Halioglobus japonicus: one gene and its partners. The protein of the gene in region 1 interacts with the protein of each later gene in a pairwise test. Links are inferred from orthologs where the notes say so. Each region holds a gene or a part of one and is shown in the gene's direction. Other genes may lie near its edges.

Region 1 (3,291 bases):
GTCGATTTCGCCGGTAAGGAAGGCACCAATGTCATCTCTGTGGCGGCCGGCGTTGTTACCTGGACGGGGTCCAAGAGCGGTTACGGTGAGACCATTGAAATTTCCCATGGCGATGGCTTTGTCACCCGCTATGCCCACAATAAAGAGAGCCTGGTCAAGCCGGGTGATGTGGTGCGCAAGGGCCAGCCGATTGCCTTAATGGGTTCCACCGGTCGCAGTACCGGTGCCCATGTCCACTACGAAGTCTACAAGCACGGTCGCTCAGTCGACCCGTCAAGTTACATACGACGAACCCGCCGCTGACGCGTATAATCCCTTCTTTTTGTTCCCGCCCGTCCACGTAGGTCCGGCGGGTTGTTTCGTATACAAGACAAGTTGAACAGCTATGATTGGCAATCCCCTGAAGATGATTTTTGGCACCCGCAATGACCGGGAGCTCAAGCGCCTGGGCAAGGTGGTCAAAAAGATTAATGCCCTGGCCGAAGACACGGCGGCGCTCAGCGATGAGCAGCTGAAAGCCAAGACGGAAGAATTCAAAGGTCGGCTGGCGAACGGCGATACCCTGGACAAGATACTGCCCGAAGCGTTTGCCGTTGTGCGTGAGGCTGGCGAGCGGGTTCTGGGCCTGCGCCATTTTGACGTGCAGCTGATCGGCGGCATGGCGCTGCACGAAGGCAAAATTGCAGAGATGCGCACCGGTGAGGGTAAGACGCTGGTAGCGACCCTGCCGGCCTACCTGAACGCGCTGGCAGGCAGCGTACACCTGATTACGGTCAACGATTACCTCGCCACCCGGGATGCTGCCTGGATGGGGCCCCTGTATGAATTCCTCGGTGTCAGTGTGGGTGTGATTCGCTCCGGGCAGTTGCCGGAACAGAAAACCGCCGCCTATAGCGCCGACATTATCTACGGCACCAACAACGAGTTTGGTTTCGATTATCTGCGCGACAATATGGCCTTCACCCTGGGTGACAAGATGCAGGGCAACCTGGCCTTTGCCATTGTCGACGAGGTGGATTCCATCCTGATCGATGAGGCCCGTACACCGCTGGTGATTTCCGGCGCCTCTGAAGACAGTTCAGAGCTTTACAAGCGCATTAACAAGCTCATTCCTTCGCTCCAGGCTGATGTTGAAGGCCAGTCCGGCCACTTCACTGTGGATGAGAAGGCCCGCCAGGTGGAGCTGACTGAAGACGGTCATGAGTTCATTGAGGGACTGTTGATTCGCGAAGGTCTGCTGCAGGAGGGCGACAGCCTCTACGCGGCCACCAACTTGAACCTGCTGCACCACGTGTATTCAGGCCTGCGTGCCCACGCCATGTTCCAGAAGGATGTGGAGTACATTGTACAGGAAGGGCAGGTGGTGCTGATCGACGAGCATACCGGTCGTACCATGCCCGGCCGGCGCCTCTCTGAAGGTCTGCATCAGGCGATCGAGGCGAAAGAGGGCGTGGCGATCCAGAGTGAAAGCCAGACCCTGGCGTCCACCACCTTCCAGAACTATTTCCGCCTGTACGACAAGCTCGCCGGCATGACCGGTACCGCGGATACAGAGGCCTTTGAATTCCGCCAGATTTATGGTTTGGAAGTGTTGGTCATTCCCACCAACAAGAAGCAGGAACGCAAGGACCTCAACGATGTGGTCTACCTCAGCCGCGAAGAGAAGTTCGACGCCATTGTTGCCGACGTGAAGGATTGTATGGAGGCAGGTGCACCGGTACTGGTAGGTACGGCCTCTGTTGAAACCTCAGAAGAACTGTCGGCGCGTTTCCGCAAATCCAAGATTCAGCACAAGGTACTGAACGCCAAATACCACGAACAGGAGGCGGAAATTATCGCCCAGGCGGGCCGCCCCGGTGTTGTGACCATCGCCACTAACATGGCGGGCCGCGGTACCGACATCGTGCTCGGCGGTAATCTGGAGGCAGAAATGACTGCCGCTGGCGAAATCTCCGATGTGCGCAAAGCCGAGCTCAAGCAAGCCTGGGAGCAGCGTCACCAGCAGGTGCTGGAGGCCGGCGGCCTGCATATTCTCGGCACTGAACGACACGAATCACGCCGTATCGACAACCAGCTGCGCGGCCGTGCCGGGCGCCAGGGTGACCCCGGTGTGTCGCGGTTCTATCTGTCGCTGGAAGATAACCTCATGCGCATCTTCGCCTCTGACCGGGTGAAAAACTTCATGCAGGCCCTGGGCATGGAGAAGGGCGAGGCGATTGAGCACCGCATGGTGACCAACGCGATTGAAAAAGCCCAGCGCAAAGTAGAAGGCCGCAACTTCGATATCCGCAAACAGTTGCTGGAATATGACGACGTCGCCAATGACCAGCGCCAGATCATTTACGAGCAGCGCAATGACCTGCTTGGTGAAGCGGACATTTCCGACACTATTACGGCTATTCGCGCTGATGTGGTGAACGAGGCGGTCGACAGCTTTATTCCGCAGATGAGCGTGGAAGAGCAGTGGGATATTCCAGCCCTGGAAAAGCAGCTCGAAGCCGAGTTTGCGCTGCCGCTGCCCGTGCAGTCCTGGTTGGACGCCGACGACAAGCTTCACGAAGAAGCCCTGCGTGAGCGAATTGTGAATGAAGTTCAGGCGGCCTATGAAGCCAAGTGCGAATCTGTGGGCCCTGACATGCGCAAGATCGAAAAGCAGATCATGCTGCAGGTGCTCGATACGCTGTGGAAGGAGCACCTGGCGACGATGGACCACCTGCGCCAAGGTATTCACCTGCGCGCCTACGCCCAGAAAAACCCCAAGCAGGAATACAAGCGCGAGTCCTTTGCCCTGTTTGAAGACCTGCTTAGCAATCTCAAGCTTGAGGTGGTGAAATTCCTCAGCCATGTGCAAATCCAGCGCCAAGATGAAGCAGAGCTGATTGAGCGGCAGCGCCGGGAAGCTGCCGAGCGTGAAAAGCTCGCCTTCCAGCACGCCGAAGCATCTGCGATGGGTGAGTCCGAGGCGGAAGAGCCGCAAGCGCCGCAGCAGCCCTCCACCTTTACCCGCGAAGCGCCCAAGGTGGGCCGCAATGATCCCTGCCCCTGTGGCAGCGGCAAGAAATACAAACAGTGTTGCGGCAAGCTCTAAGGTGATTTGATGGCCGTAGGAAACGATACGCTCCCCAAGCTCCTGCCCGTGCCAGGGCTGCGCCTGGCCACGGTATCTGCCGGTGTAAAGACACCGGGACGCAAGGACCTGGTATTGATGGAGCTGGCCCCTGGCGCCAACTGTGCCGGCGTGTTTACCCAGAATGCATTCTGCGCGGCGCCGGTAGCGGTGGCCGAGTCACA
Region 2 (2,991 bases), 320 kb from region 1 along the record:
TATAAAACAGCGACAGGCCGGGAATGGTCATAAACAGCACCAGAGCGGTGGCTGTCAGAATCCAGGCGGTATCCGCCTGGTTAAGTTCACTGGCGCTGGCGGTGTTAGCCACCAACGCCGTGCTGGCGAGCACCGCCAGCTTGGAAAAATTACGCATGGCCGCGCTCCTTAAAGTGCTTCTTCACCGGTCTCGCCGGTGCGGATTCGAATACTCTGTTCCAGTGGTGCGACGAATATTTTGCCGTCGCCGATTTTGCCGGTGCTGGCTGCTTCACAAATCGCATCGATAGCCGCGTCTACTTGCGCATCGGCAATCGCGATCTGGATTTTGACTTTCGGCTGAAACTCCACCAGGTACTCTGCACCTCGGTATAGCTCGGTATGGCCCTTCTGGCGGCCGTAACCCTTCACCTCTTCCACTGTCATGCCCGCAATCCCTATCTGGTGCAGGGCTTCGCGAACATCGTCCAGTTTGAAAGGCTTGATGATGGCGGTCATCATCTTCATTGAAATCACCTCTAATTTCTTATTTGTCAGGCGCTGTGCGCCACCCCCTCTGCCGCAGCCCGCGGAAGCTGAACCGGACAGAACCGCAAATCGTGCCACATATCGGGGCAAAATTTAAGCACAGGGCGTCCATATCGGTGCGCGGGCACCAAATGCGTGCAGCGGTAAAATTTACTAGGCTCCCGGACGCAAAGGCCGCATAGGCTCTGGGCATCGCTAGAGGCTTTGTGCTATCAATGACGCCGTTATTTTGTCCAACGACTTGCCAATAACAGGATTGAGCATGAACAAAGCTGTGTCTGCGGCACTCGCCGCACTTGCCATCGCCATCCCAGGGGCGCCGTTGCTGGCGGAAACCGCGTCGCAGGAACCTCGCCAGGTGATTCTCATCATCGGCGACGGCATGGATGAACAGCAGGTCACCATTGCTCGTAACTACCTCAAGGGCGCCCAGGGCGAACTGCTGCTGGACTCCATGCCTGTGCGGGGTGCCTCCCAGATTCTCACCATTGAGGACCGGGTCAACGGCAAGCCGATTTACGTGGCTGACTCGGCAAATACCGCGACCAGCCTGGCGACGGGCGTAGTGACCAGCCGCGGCCGACTGGCGACCACCGCCGGCGGTGACGAGGACATTCCAACGATTATCGAAATAGCCGAGGCGGCAGGTTACCGCACCGGTATTGTCTCAACGGCCAGCGTGACCGATGCCACACCGGCCTCTTTTGCCGCCCACGTCAGCCAGCGCTTTTGCGAGAACCCCGACCAGATCGAGCGGGTCGAATTCAGTGGCATTCACATTGGTGGCTGCCCGCAGGACATGCAGAAAAATGGTGGTCCGGGAGCGATCTCCCAGCAACTCGCAGAGTCGGACGTGGATGTGATTCTCGGTGGTGGCAGCAAACACTTTACCCCCAAGGCAGAGGGCAGCCAGCTTTCGGTCGCCGACCTGGCGCGCAGCAACGGTTTCAATGTCGTCGAAACTGCTGATGCGTTGAGCAAGGCACCAACTGGAGAACGCCTGCTGGGCCTGTTCTCTGAGAGCACCATGCCGGTGCGAATGCAGGGCGAAGACGGCCGCGCCTCTGAGCAGCCCGCGCCGAGCCTGCTCAACCATGTCCATCAGTATCTCGGCGATGTCACGCTGCCAGAATCGATGGAATGCCAGCCCAACCCGGAATTTGCCAGTGTTCCGACACTCAAGCAGATGACGGACGCGGCCCTCACCCACCTCGCAGCGGACAATAACAAGGGCTTTTTCCTGACCATTGAATCCGCCTCTATCGACAAGCAGTCACACGAGCGCAAGCCCTGCGGGTCGATTGGTGAGGTGGAACAGCTCGATGAGGCACTGGCCAGCGCCCTGGCATTCGCCGAGCAGCACCCGAATACGCTGGTCCTGGTGACGGCGGACCACTCCCAGGCCGCGCAATTGATTCCCCATCCCAGCCTGTTTGCGGCCTACCCCATTCCCACCTACAGCCCCGGTTATGTTTCGCTTATCGAGACACCGGAAGGAGGGGTCATGATGGTGAACTACGCAACCACCAACTTCATGATGGAAGAACACACCGGCGCGGCAGTACCGTTATACGCCAATGCCGAGGGCCAGGGCCTGGTACCGCCCTATCTGCGCCAGCCGGAGATCTTCGACATTATGAAAAACTACCTCGGCCTGTAATCAGAGATTGACCCAGCTGTTCAGGGCCCGCAGACGAAACGTGGTGCCCTGATAGGAGAGGACGGTGGAGTCGGCGAGGATCTCGTCGACCCTGACCCCAACGACCTTGCCACCTTTCGCCAACTGGTTGCCATTCAATGTGACACGCGACCGTCCCGGTTTACCGGAGTAGTCGTGACGCTGGTAGTACAGCGTGGGGATAGTGTCCTTGACCTGTTGAGATAAGGACTCCAGAAACGGTGCAGGGTGTTCTTCCAGGCGTGCGTTTTCCAACTCAGCTTCCGCCTGACGCACCATCGCTTCAATATTCACCTCTTGCTCAGCCATCCGCGGTTCTGGCTCGACCGAGAGCGCAGGCGTTGGGGTAGTGGAACGAGCAACCGGTTTGGGGGTCGGATCGGATTCGGCCGCGGGCTGTTCCTGCTGTGCATACAGCGCACTCACTTCAGAGCGAGCCGCGGGTTGGGTTGCCGCCGTTGGCACTCCGGTGTCACGCGAACTGACTTTAGGCGGCGGCGCCGAGGAAACCTGCGGACGTGAGGCTGCAACCGGAACGGTTCCTGTCGCTTCACCGCTAATCGACATGGATTCGGACGTTGTCGGTTCGGGCGGCACCACCACGGGGGCCTGCTCGCCTACGACGGCCGCGGGTTGCGTTGGCTTTTCAGTGGTAATCCGCTCCACCAGTAAAATGACAATCACCAGCAGGGCAACGGCCAGCGCCAGCAGCACCGGCCAGCGGCGTACATCGCCCGGCTCGGCAGCATGACTGTGCTGGGTTTCAATGTTCGGCACTGCGCCCT
Region 3 (3,022 bases), 270 kb from region 1 along the record:
GCCTGTTGATTGAGATGCGCGACAAGCTCAAGGACTGGCTCGGCGAGATGGAAGCCGGCGGGTCCGCTGGTGGCGCTGTGATCGAACCGGTGGCCGATATGGTCGCCGACGCCGAGGGCGCGCTAATTGCCCTCGGGTATAAGCCGGCCGAAGCGGCCAAGGTGGTTGCCGCAGTGAACGATGACTCCATTGCGGATTCGGAAGAGCTGATCCGCCGGGCCCTGAAATCGATGGTGAGCGGATGATAGAAACCGACCGCCTGATCGCCCCGGAGCCTGAAGGCCCCCGGGAGGATGCCCTCGATCGCGCTATTCGCCCGAAATCGCTGGATGAATACGTCGGCCAGAAGGCTGTTCGCGAGCAGATGAGTATATTTCTGCAGGCGGCCAAAGGCCGCGGTGAGCCGCTCGACCACACCCTGATTTTTGGCCCGCCCGGGCTGGGCAAAACCACGCTGGCGAGCATTATTGCCAACGAGATGGGCGTGTCCCTTAAAACGACTTCAGGACCGGTGCTGGAGAAGGCCGGTGATATCGCTGCGCTGATGACCAACCTCGAGCCCGGCGACGTCTTGTTTATCGATGAGATACATCGCCTCAGCCCCTTCGTAGAGGAAGTGCTGTATCCGGCCATGGAGGACTACCAGCTCGACATTATGATCGGGGAAGGTCCCGCGGCCCGCTCGATCAAGCTCGACCTGCCTCCCTTCACCCTGATCGGTGCCACCACGCGCGCGGGATTGCTTACCTCACCGTTGCGCGATCGTTTCGGTATCGTGCAGCGCCTTGAGTTCTATGAGGTCGCCGACCTTGCACATATTGTGGAGCGCTCGGCGCGCATTCTCGGTATGGGCATCGACAAGCAGGGCGCCACCGAAATTGCGCGCCGCTCCCGGGCACGCCCCGAATTGCCAATCGCCTGTTGCGCCGGGTCCGCGATTACGCGGAAGTGAAGGCTGATGGCCATATTGGCGCTGAAGTCGCTGACCGCGCGCTGGATATGCTCAGCGTTGACCAGCAGGGCTTTGATCACCAGGATCGCCGCCTGCTCCTCGCCATGATTGAGAAGTTCGATGGCGGTCCGGTGGGGGTCGATAGCCTAGCTGCGGCCATTTCCGAGGAGCGCGGGACGATTGAAGATGTGCTCGAACCCTACCTGATCCAGCAGGGATATGTGGTGCGCACACCCCGCGGCCGAGTGGTGACGCGCAACGCCTACCTGCATTTCGGGCTGCCTCAGCCCAGGCCAGGTGAGGCGGGCAATTTGTCGCTGGATCTAGATGGCGGGCAGGAAGAGTGACGTCTGGCCAGGAATTTTCTCTGCCGCTACGTGTCTACATTGAAGATACGGATGCCGGTGGTATTGTCTATTACGTCAATTATCTCAAATTTATGGAGCGCGCTCGCACGGAGTTCATGCGGGCGATGGGCTACGGCAAAGATTACATATTCAATAACGATCTGATGTTCGTGGTGCGCAATGTGGCGGTAGAATACCGGGCACCTGCCAAGTTGGACGATGAATTGATCGCCACGGCAGAGATCACTGAGTTGGGCGGGGCCTCGATGACCTTTGCCCAGCGAGTATTGCGCGGCGACGAAGTGCTTGCCGGTGGCGACATTCGCATCGCATGCGTAGACAGCACTTCGGTCAAACCGCGCCGTATACCCCGGGATATGGTGGCACGCCTGTCCGGGGCAGAATGACATAACGCAAAAGGGGATCCCTCTTGGAAGAGCAACTTAGCCTGATAGACCTCATTCTTCACGCCAGTTTCACCGTGCAGGTGGTCATGGCAATGCTGGTCATGGCCTCAATTCTGTCCTGGTACATGATCGTCCAGCGCTATATTTACTTCCGTAATGCGCGCGAGGAAATGTACAGCTTCGAGGAGCGTTTCTGGTCGGGTATCGATCTCTCCCAGCTCTATCGCGAAGGGAACGAAAAGGCCTCCGACGGGCATGCCATTCTGGGTATGGAGAGTATTTTCAGGGCGGGCTTCAAGGAGTTTTCGCGCCTGGCCCAGCAAAAGGAAATGGACTCCGAGGCCATTCTGGAGGGTTCACGGCGCGCCATGCGTGTGGCGGTATTGCGTGAGGAAGAACGTCTCGAGCGTCACCTGGCGTTTCTGGCTTCTGTGGGTTCCACCAGCCCATATATCGGTCTGTTTGGCACCGTTTGGGGCATTATGCATTCCTTCCGCGGCTTGGCCAATGCTACCCAGGCAACGCTTGCCACAGTGGCGCCGGGTATCTCCGAGGCGCTGGTTGCAACCGCCATGGGCCTGTTTGCTGCGATCCCTGCGGTACTCGCCTACAACCGTTTTGCCGCCAAGGTAGAGGTGTTCAGTAACCGCTATGACACTTTTGTAGATGAGTTCTCCAGTATTCTCTACCGCCAGGCGTACGCACTGCGCGCCCGTCAGGGAGGCTGAGCTACCGTGAGCAGAGCCCGCGGCAAGCGCAAACCCATGGCAGAGATCAACGTCGTGCCGTATATCGATGTGATGCTGGTCTTGCTGATTATCTTCATGGTCACGGCGCCCATGCTGATGCAGGGGGTGAAAGTTGATCTGCCCGAGGCCGCCGCGGACCCTGTCGAAAATCAGGACAGCGAGCCGTTAATCGTATCCGTGGATGCCAGTGGCCAGCTGTTTCTGAACCTGGGGCAGGAGAAGCAGGTGCTTGCGCTGGCCACCATCAAGGACCGGGTGTCTAAAGTGATTAAGCGCAACCCGGATAAGCCGGTGCTTATCTGGGGTGACGAGGCTGTCCCCTACGGCGAGGTTGTGACGGTGATGGTCGCCCTGCAACAGGCCGGTGCGCCCAGTGTCGGCCTGGTAACCGAGAACCCTCAGTGAGCACTGACTCCGTCTATGCCAAGCCCGTGGCGCCGCGCATTGTGGTGCGCCCGGCCATGGCAAGCATCGCCCTGCATGCGATGATCCTGGCATTTATGTTGTGGAACTGGTCGAGCCCGATGGAAACCAAAACCATCGAGGCCAAGGCACCGCCGAAAGTAA
Region 4 (2,918 bases), 3.0 Mb from region 1 along the record:
ACCCGGCCCGAGCCGAGGCTCATATGGCCCACCTCGGAGTTGCCCATCTGGCCTGCGGGCAGACCAACATCGAGCCCGGACCCAGACACCAGGGTATGCGGCGCATCGCGCCACAGGCGGTCCCACACAGGGGTGTTGCCGTTGGCGATGGCGTTGTCCTGAATCTCTTCGCGATGGCCCCAGCCATCGAGAATGATCAGTACGGTGGGCTGTTTCTGGCTATTGCTCATGGGTGGTCCGGCTGTGGGAGATCAAAGGCCGGCATTTTACCCTGTCCGCTCGCTGTGCGCACCGCCGGGGGCCCCACAGTTGCTGGTTTTGCCAAGGATTACCGGGGCTGGTTGCGGGGGGGATGAAGCTGTATACTTGCGGCCTTTTGGCATTCCCCCGCAGGCCTGGTCCGGCGCGGGTTCACAGCGCACTTATTGAAGTAAAGCCATGGCTCTATTTTTCGAATTTCTGGCCCAGCAGTGGTTGCTGGTGGCGGCCTTGCTGGCTGTCGTGATCATGTTGTTCATGCACGAAACCCGCAAATCAGGCACCTCACTGACACCACAGCAGGCAATTAACCTGGTCAACGCCGAAGACGGCGTGTTCGTGGATTTGCGCGATACCGCGGAATTTCGCGCGGGACATATCGTCGATGCGATGCATGTGCCCACGACCAAGCTCATGAATAACACCGGCCTCCTTGAAAACTACCGCGACAAACCCATTGTATTGGTATGCAAGATGGGACAATCCGCTGGCGCAGTGGGCAAAAAGCTCAATGCTGAGGGTTATGCCAAGGTGAATATCATGACCGGCGGCATGATGGAGTGGAAGAATCTCCAGTTGCCTGTGGTTAATAACGGATAAAGCGCATGAGTAATGCAGTCACGCTGTATACCACCCGGTTCTGCCCCTACTGCATCCGGCCCGATTCCTGCTCGACAGCAAGAACGTGGAATACACCGACATTGGTGTGGACGCGAACCCGGAGCTGCGCAGGGAAATGATGGAAAAGAGCGGCCGCCGCACGGTGCCGCAAATATGGATCGGTGATCGCCATGTAGGCGGCTACGACGATCTGGCTCTGCTCGAACGGCAGGGCAAGCTCGATGAATTACTTCAACTGGTGTCATAAGCGCCGTTAACAGATAAAACCGAAGGAGGACGGCAACATGGCCGACGAACAGGTTCAACCCCAATTCCAGATGCAGCGCATCTACACTAAGGATATCTCTTTTGAGTCTCCTTCCACGCCGGAAGTGTTCCGCAAGCCCTGGCAGCCCAAGGTCAATGTTGACCTGAACACCAAGAGCGATAAGGTAGACGATGAAGGCAACTTCGAAGTGGTTCTGTCTATCACCGTGACCACTAAAATCGAGGAAGAGACTGCGTTCCTGGTGGAAGTACAGCAGGCAGGTATCTTCAACATCCAGGGCTTTGAAGGCGAAGAACTGCGCCGTGTTCTGGGTACCGCGTCGCCGAACATTCTGTTCCCCTACGCGCGTGAAGCCATCGACACCCTGTGCGTGAAAGGCGGTTTCCCGCCCGTCATGCTGGCGCCGGTTAACTTCGATGCTCTGTACCAGCAGGCGCTGGCTCAGGCAGCACAAGCCGGTGAAGCGGAGGCGCCTGCTCACTAAGAGCAACGCACTTTCGCTGATGAAAAGGGGCCTTTTGGCCCCTTTTTTGTGGGCGCTTAGCCCAGCTCCTCAAACCCCAGCTGGCGCAAGGCCTCATAAGTGACGATGGCCGCAGCATTGCTCAGGTTGAGGCTGCGGCTGTTCTCGCGCATCGGTATGCGAATGCGCTGTCCGGCGGGCAGCGCATCGCGGATCTCAGCGGGCAGGCCGCGGGTTTCCGGCCCAAACAGCAGCGCGTCACCCGTCTGGTATGTCACCTGGTGATAGGCGGTGGAGCCCTTGGTGGTCATGCCCATGAGCCGGGCATCCGGATAGGCCGCTACAAAATCGTCGAGCTGGGGGTAGGTTTCAACCTCGGCAAATTCGCGATAGTCCAGCCCCGCCCGGCGCAGCTTTTTCTCATCGAGATCAAAACCCAGTGGTTCGATCAGGTGCAGGGCGCAGCCTGTGTTGGCACACAGGCGCATGATATTGCCGGTATTGGGCGGGATTTCAGGTTGGTACAGGACAATGTGCAGCATGGCCGCATACTACCGGCGGCCCGTCGCACAGGCTACATCTGCAGATCTTTCATTTTTCGGGTCAGGGTATTGCGCCCCCAGCCGAGCAACTCCGCGGCATCGCGTTTGCGCCCCTGTGAATGCTGCAGGGCGACTTCGATCATGACTCTTTCGAAGGCGGGGGTGGCCTGTTGCAGGATGTGGTCCTTGCCCTGAATCAGCTCGTTGCGGGCCCAGCGCTGCAGCAGATCCTTCCAGTCGGTGTCACCGCGTTCGGTGACCTGCTCGGCCACATCTTTACTCAGCTCGGGGGGCAGGTCTGCCAGGTGCACCTCGCGGCCGGAGGCCATGACGGTTATCCAGCGACAGGTATTTTCCAGCTGCCGCACATTGCCCGGCCACTCCAGTGAGCTCAGGTAATCCTGGGTCTCCGGCAGCAGAATCTTTGGCTCGCCACCGAGTTCCTCTGCGGCCCGGTTAAAGAAGTGCTGCATCAGGCGCGGAATATCCTCGCGGCGTTCCGCGAGTTTCGGAATGTGGATTCGAATGACGTTCAGGCGGTGAAACAAGTCTTCCCGGAAGTCGCCTTTGCGCACCAGTGCCTCGAGGTCCTGGTGGGTGGCGGCGATGATACGTACGTCGACTTTGACCGGGGTGTGGCCACCGACGCGATAGAACTCACCATCGGCCAGTACCCGCAGCAGGCGGGTCTGGGTTTCCGCCGGCATGTCGCCGATCTCGTCGAGGAACAAGGTGCCACCGTTGGCCTGTTCGAAGCGGCCCTCGC
Region 5 (2,711 bases), 230 kb from region 1 along the record:
GTAGCCGAAGTTGAGGAAACGCTGGGCTCGCGGGGCCGGGTGTTATTGCGCCCCTCCGGAACCGAGCCTGTCATACGGGTCATGGTTGAGGGCGAGGATGTCGCTGAGGTTGAGCAGCTGTGCTCTCAGCTTGCTGCAAAAGTAGAGGCAGTATTGGGATGAAGCGCCTTGCCACGACGCGGCAACTTGGTTAAGATTGCCGCCGCTTTTTTGACCCGGGGGTGAGCATGCGCAGGCCGCTAGTAGCAGGAAACTGGAAAATGCATGGCTCTCGGGACAGTGTCGGCACGTTGCTGAACGGCTTGATGGCCCAGAGCGTCCCTGAGACTGTAGATGTCGCGGTATGCCCTACTTACGTGCACCTGGACCAGGCTGTCGCAGCCTGTGCCAACAGCGTTATTGCTGTTGGCGCCCAGGATTGCTGGCATGCTGAACCGGGTGCCTATACCGGAGATGTGGCGGCAGTGATGCTGGAGGAGCTGGGCTGTGAATGGGTGATTCTCGGACACTCCGAGCGCCGCAGCTACCACGCCGAGGCAGATGCGTTGATAGCGGCCAAATTGCAGGCGGCAGCGGCGGCAGGTTTAAAGCCGATTGTCTGTGTCGGTGAGACACTCGACCAGCGTGAATCGGGCGAGGCTGAGGCAGTGGTTGCAAGACAGTTGCGGGGCAGCCTTGAAGGTGCCGTTGGCACCGCAGGACTGGTCATCGCCTACGAGCCGGTCTGGGCGATTGGTACAGGCCTGACGGCCTCGCCAGAGCAGGCTCAGCAAATGCATGCGTTTATTCGCAAGCAACTGCAGGATCTGGGAGTGGATGCGCAGCAGACGCGTATTCTGTACGGTGGCAGCGTGAAGCCCGGTAATGCCGGCGAGCTGTTTGCCCAGGATGACATTGATGGCGCCCTTGTGGGCGGCGCGGCCCTGAAGGCCGAAGATTTTAACGCGATTATCGCGGCCGCAGGCTGAAGGCCTGACGGAACGATTGGAGCAGCCCGCTGGGGCTGAGAGGAAATGGAACAGATTATTTTGGTAGTACACCTGCTGGTAGCGCTGGCCATTATTGGCCTGATCATGCTGCAGCAGGGCAAGGGTGCGGATATGGGAGCCTCTTTTGGCGCCGGCGCTTCGCAGACCCTGTTCGGTAGCGACGGCAGCGGTAATGTACTGACTCGCGCTACCGCCTGGCTGACGGCCCTGTTTTTCGCCACCAGCTTTGGTCTGGCCCTGATCGCCACCAATGCGGTAGCGCCCAGCAACGATTTGGGTATTGAAATTCCCGCGGCAAGCATGCAGGCTGAGCAGCCCGCCGCAGTCGAGGAACTGCCGGTGGTTGATGAAGACCTTCCCGCTGCAGTGGGAACTGCACAGGAAGCAGGCGAAGAGGATCTTCCCGACCTGAACTAAACAGACACGCCGAAGTGGTGGAATTGGTAGACACGCTATCTTGAGGGGGTAGTGAGCTATGCTCGTGCGGGTTCAAGTCCCGCCTTCGGCACCAACATTCCTGAAAAGCCCGTCATACGGGCTCTCAGAGGCTCTCAGAGCCATTCTTGCCCCAGGTGATACGGTGGGTGGTACGGTGAAGCTGAATGATTGATCTCAAGAAGGGGTCAATCCATGAACAATCAACGCTTCCTAGTTCGCAATCGCCACGGGTCCACGTGGCACACACGTATACATATCCCCAGGCACCTTCAGCTCATGTTCAGTGGGCGCAAAGAAGTCAGAAAATCAACGAAATGCGAAGACAAACGCCAGGCGGGCCGGGTGGCTGGTTTGTGGTGGGCGCAATACCAGGTTCTATTCCAAGAGATTGAAAAGCAAATGAGTAAGAAGGACGTCATTCGCCAGTAGATTTCATTGCACGATTGGCGGCACTAGTGCCTAAACCAAGAATCAACCTCACCCGCTACCACGGCGTCCTGGTCCTGCGCGGCCCGACCGAACCACCGATGGCGCGGGGAGGTCACTCCGGCCAGACATGGCAAGGCACTTAAGGCGGGCGCAAATGCGGTAGTAAGGACACCGGCCGACCGCCATGCGGCCAGCGCCTGTCCGGCCACTCCTGATGCCCCCAACCAGGGCGCCACCTCCCACGCAGTCTCTTTTCGCAGGAAGCGAACTCCCAAACCCCTATCAGTAAAGACGCCACTGAAAAACCCACGGCACAGCCTACTGCGGGCTCTCGTTCAGGGATAGACGAATATGAATTGCGAGAGCACCTTAGCCAACAACGTCTCGGGCCCATAGGCGGATATTTCGAGAATTTCTACATCTCAGTTAGCATGATCAGTGAGGAAACCTACTCCCAGCAGGCCGTTTATTTGTCCTATACTTCAATTTTCGTCGCAAGCCCCTCATTGTTCCTCCGGCTCCTGCCGGATCGCCAGCTTTACAATGGGGCGGATGATGCGAGGTGAGTTAGAAATATTAGCCACCCTGTTATCAAAACAACAACGGCTGCTGGGCTTCTGGCGCCAATGAGGCGGCAAAAAACCAAGATTCCACCGCATAACGATGATGTTTATCGACGGTACCAAACCCGGTTCGATGTAGATTGAAGTGATCGAAAAATACCGCATCGCCTGGTGCAAAGCGGGGTCTTTGTACTGGATAATGCCCTGCAATCTCATCGACCAGACCCTGCCCGACTGTCCAGTCAAACGGCGCATTATGAGTACCGGTTGGATATATTTTGCGACTGTTATC

What was found.
Region 2: the proteins of secA (region 1) and BST95_RS16005 interact in binary tests that used the Escherichia coli proteins (3 or more experiments, as listed by UniProt). The link is inferred for Halioglobus japonicus from one-to-one orthologs.
Region 3: the proteins of secA (region 1) and ybgC interact in binary tests that used the Escherichia coli proteins (3 or more experiments, as listed by UniProt). The link is inferred for Halioglobus japonicus from one-to-one orthologs.
Region 4: the proteins of secA (region 1) and secB interact in binary tests that used the Escherichia coli proteins (3 or more experiments, as listed by UniProt). The link is inferred for Halioglobus japonicus from one-to-one orthologs.
Region 5: the proteins of secA (region 1) and secG interact in binary tests that used the Escherichia coli proteins (3 or more experiments, as listed by UniProt). The link is inferred for Halioglobus japonicus from one-to-one orthologs.

Annotation. Positions count from the first base shown.
Region 1 is NZ_CP019450.1:3,718,278-3,721,568, reverse strand. What follows is about bases 21-3,288. They hold secA (preprotein translocase subunit SecA), read left to right. Parts: upstream 21-385; coding sequence 386-3,088; downstream 3,089-3,288. Other genes in these bases: argJ (bifunctional glutamate N-acetyltransferase/amino-acid acetyltransferase ArgJ), read left to right, coding at 3,098-3,288; BST95_RS17470 (M23 family metallopeptidase), read left to right, coding at 21-303. Also shown: more of BST95_RS17470, read left to right, coding at 1-20; more of argJ, read left to right, coding at 3,289-3,291. UniProt on the Escherichia coli protein: Required for protein export, interacts with the SecYEG preprotein conducting channel.
Region 2 is NZ_CP019450.1:3,395,229-3,398,219, forward strand. Bases 22-2,989 are described here. They hold BST95_RS16005 (alkaline phosphatase), read left to right. Parts: upstream 22-790; coding sequence 791-2,188; downstream 2,189-2,989. Other genes in these bases: BST95_RS15995 (ammonium transporter), read right to left, coding at 22-157; BST95_RS16000 (P-II family nitrogen regulator), read right to left, coding at 169-507; BST95_RS16010 (general secretion pathway protein GspB), read right to left, coding at 2,189-2,989. Also shown: more of BST95_RS15995, read right to left, coding at 1-21; more of BST95_RS16010, read right to left, coding at 2,990-2,991.
Region 3 is NZ_CP019450.1:3,989,449-3,992,470, reverse strand. What follows is about bases 2-3,000. They hold ybgC (tol-pal system-associated acyl-CoA thioesterase), read left to right. Parts: upstream 2-1,295; coding sequence 1,296-1,706; downstream 1,707-3,000. Other genes in these bases: tolA (cell envelope integrity protein TolA), read left to right, coding at 2,857-3,000; tolR (protein TolR), read left to right, coding at 2,471-2,860; tolQ (protein TolQ), read left to right, coding at 1,730-2,434. Also shown: more of tolA, read left to right, coding at 3,001-3,022.
Region 4 is NZ_CP019450.1:758,763-761,680, forward strand. Bases 3-2,897 are described here. They hold secB (protein-export chaperone SecB), read left to right. Parts: upstream 3-1,163; coding sequence 1,164-1,631; downstream 1,632-2,897. Other genes in these bases: gpmI (2,3-bisphosphoglycerate-independent phosphoglycerate mutase), read right to left, coding at 3-230; BST95_RS03650 (rhodanese-like domain-containing protein), read left to right, coding at 439-858; BST95_RS03655 (glutaredoxin domain-containing protein), read left to right, coding at 944-1,126; trmL (tRNA (uridine(34)/cytosine(34)/5-carboxymethylaminomethyluridine(34)-2'-O)-methyltransferase TrmL), read right to left, coding at 1,688-2,152. Outside these bases: more of gpmI, read right to left, coding at 1-2. UniProt on the Escherichia coli protein: One of the proteins required for the normal export of some preproteins out of the cell cytoplasm. It is a molecular chaperone that binds to a subset of precursor proteins, maintaining them in a translocation-competent state.
Region 5 is NZ_CP019450.1:3,944,984-3,947,694, reverse strand. Bases 22-2,709 are described here. They hold secG (preprotein translocase subunit SecG), read left to right. Parts: upstream 22-1,013; coding sequence 1,014-1,406; downstream 1,407-2,709. Other genes in these bases: BST95_RS18565 (phytanoyl-CoA dioxygenase family protein), read right to left, coding at 2,448-2,709; BST95_RS21465 (DUF6538 domain-containing protein), read left to right, coding at 1,620-1,856; tpiA (triose-phosphate isomerase), read left to right, coding at 228-968; glmM (phosphoglucosamine mutase), read left to right, coding at 22-162. Also shown: more of glmM, read left to right, coding at 1-21; more of BST95_RS18565, read right to left, coding at 2,710-2,711. UniProt on the Escherichia coli protein: Subunit of the protein translocation channel SecYEG. Overexpression of some hybrid proteins has been thought to jam the protein secretion apparatus resulting in cell death; while this may be true it also results in FtsH-mediated degradation of SecY.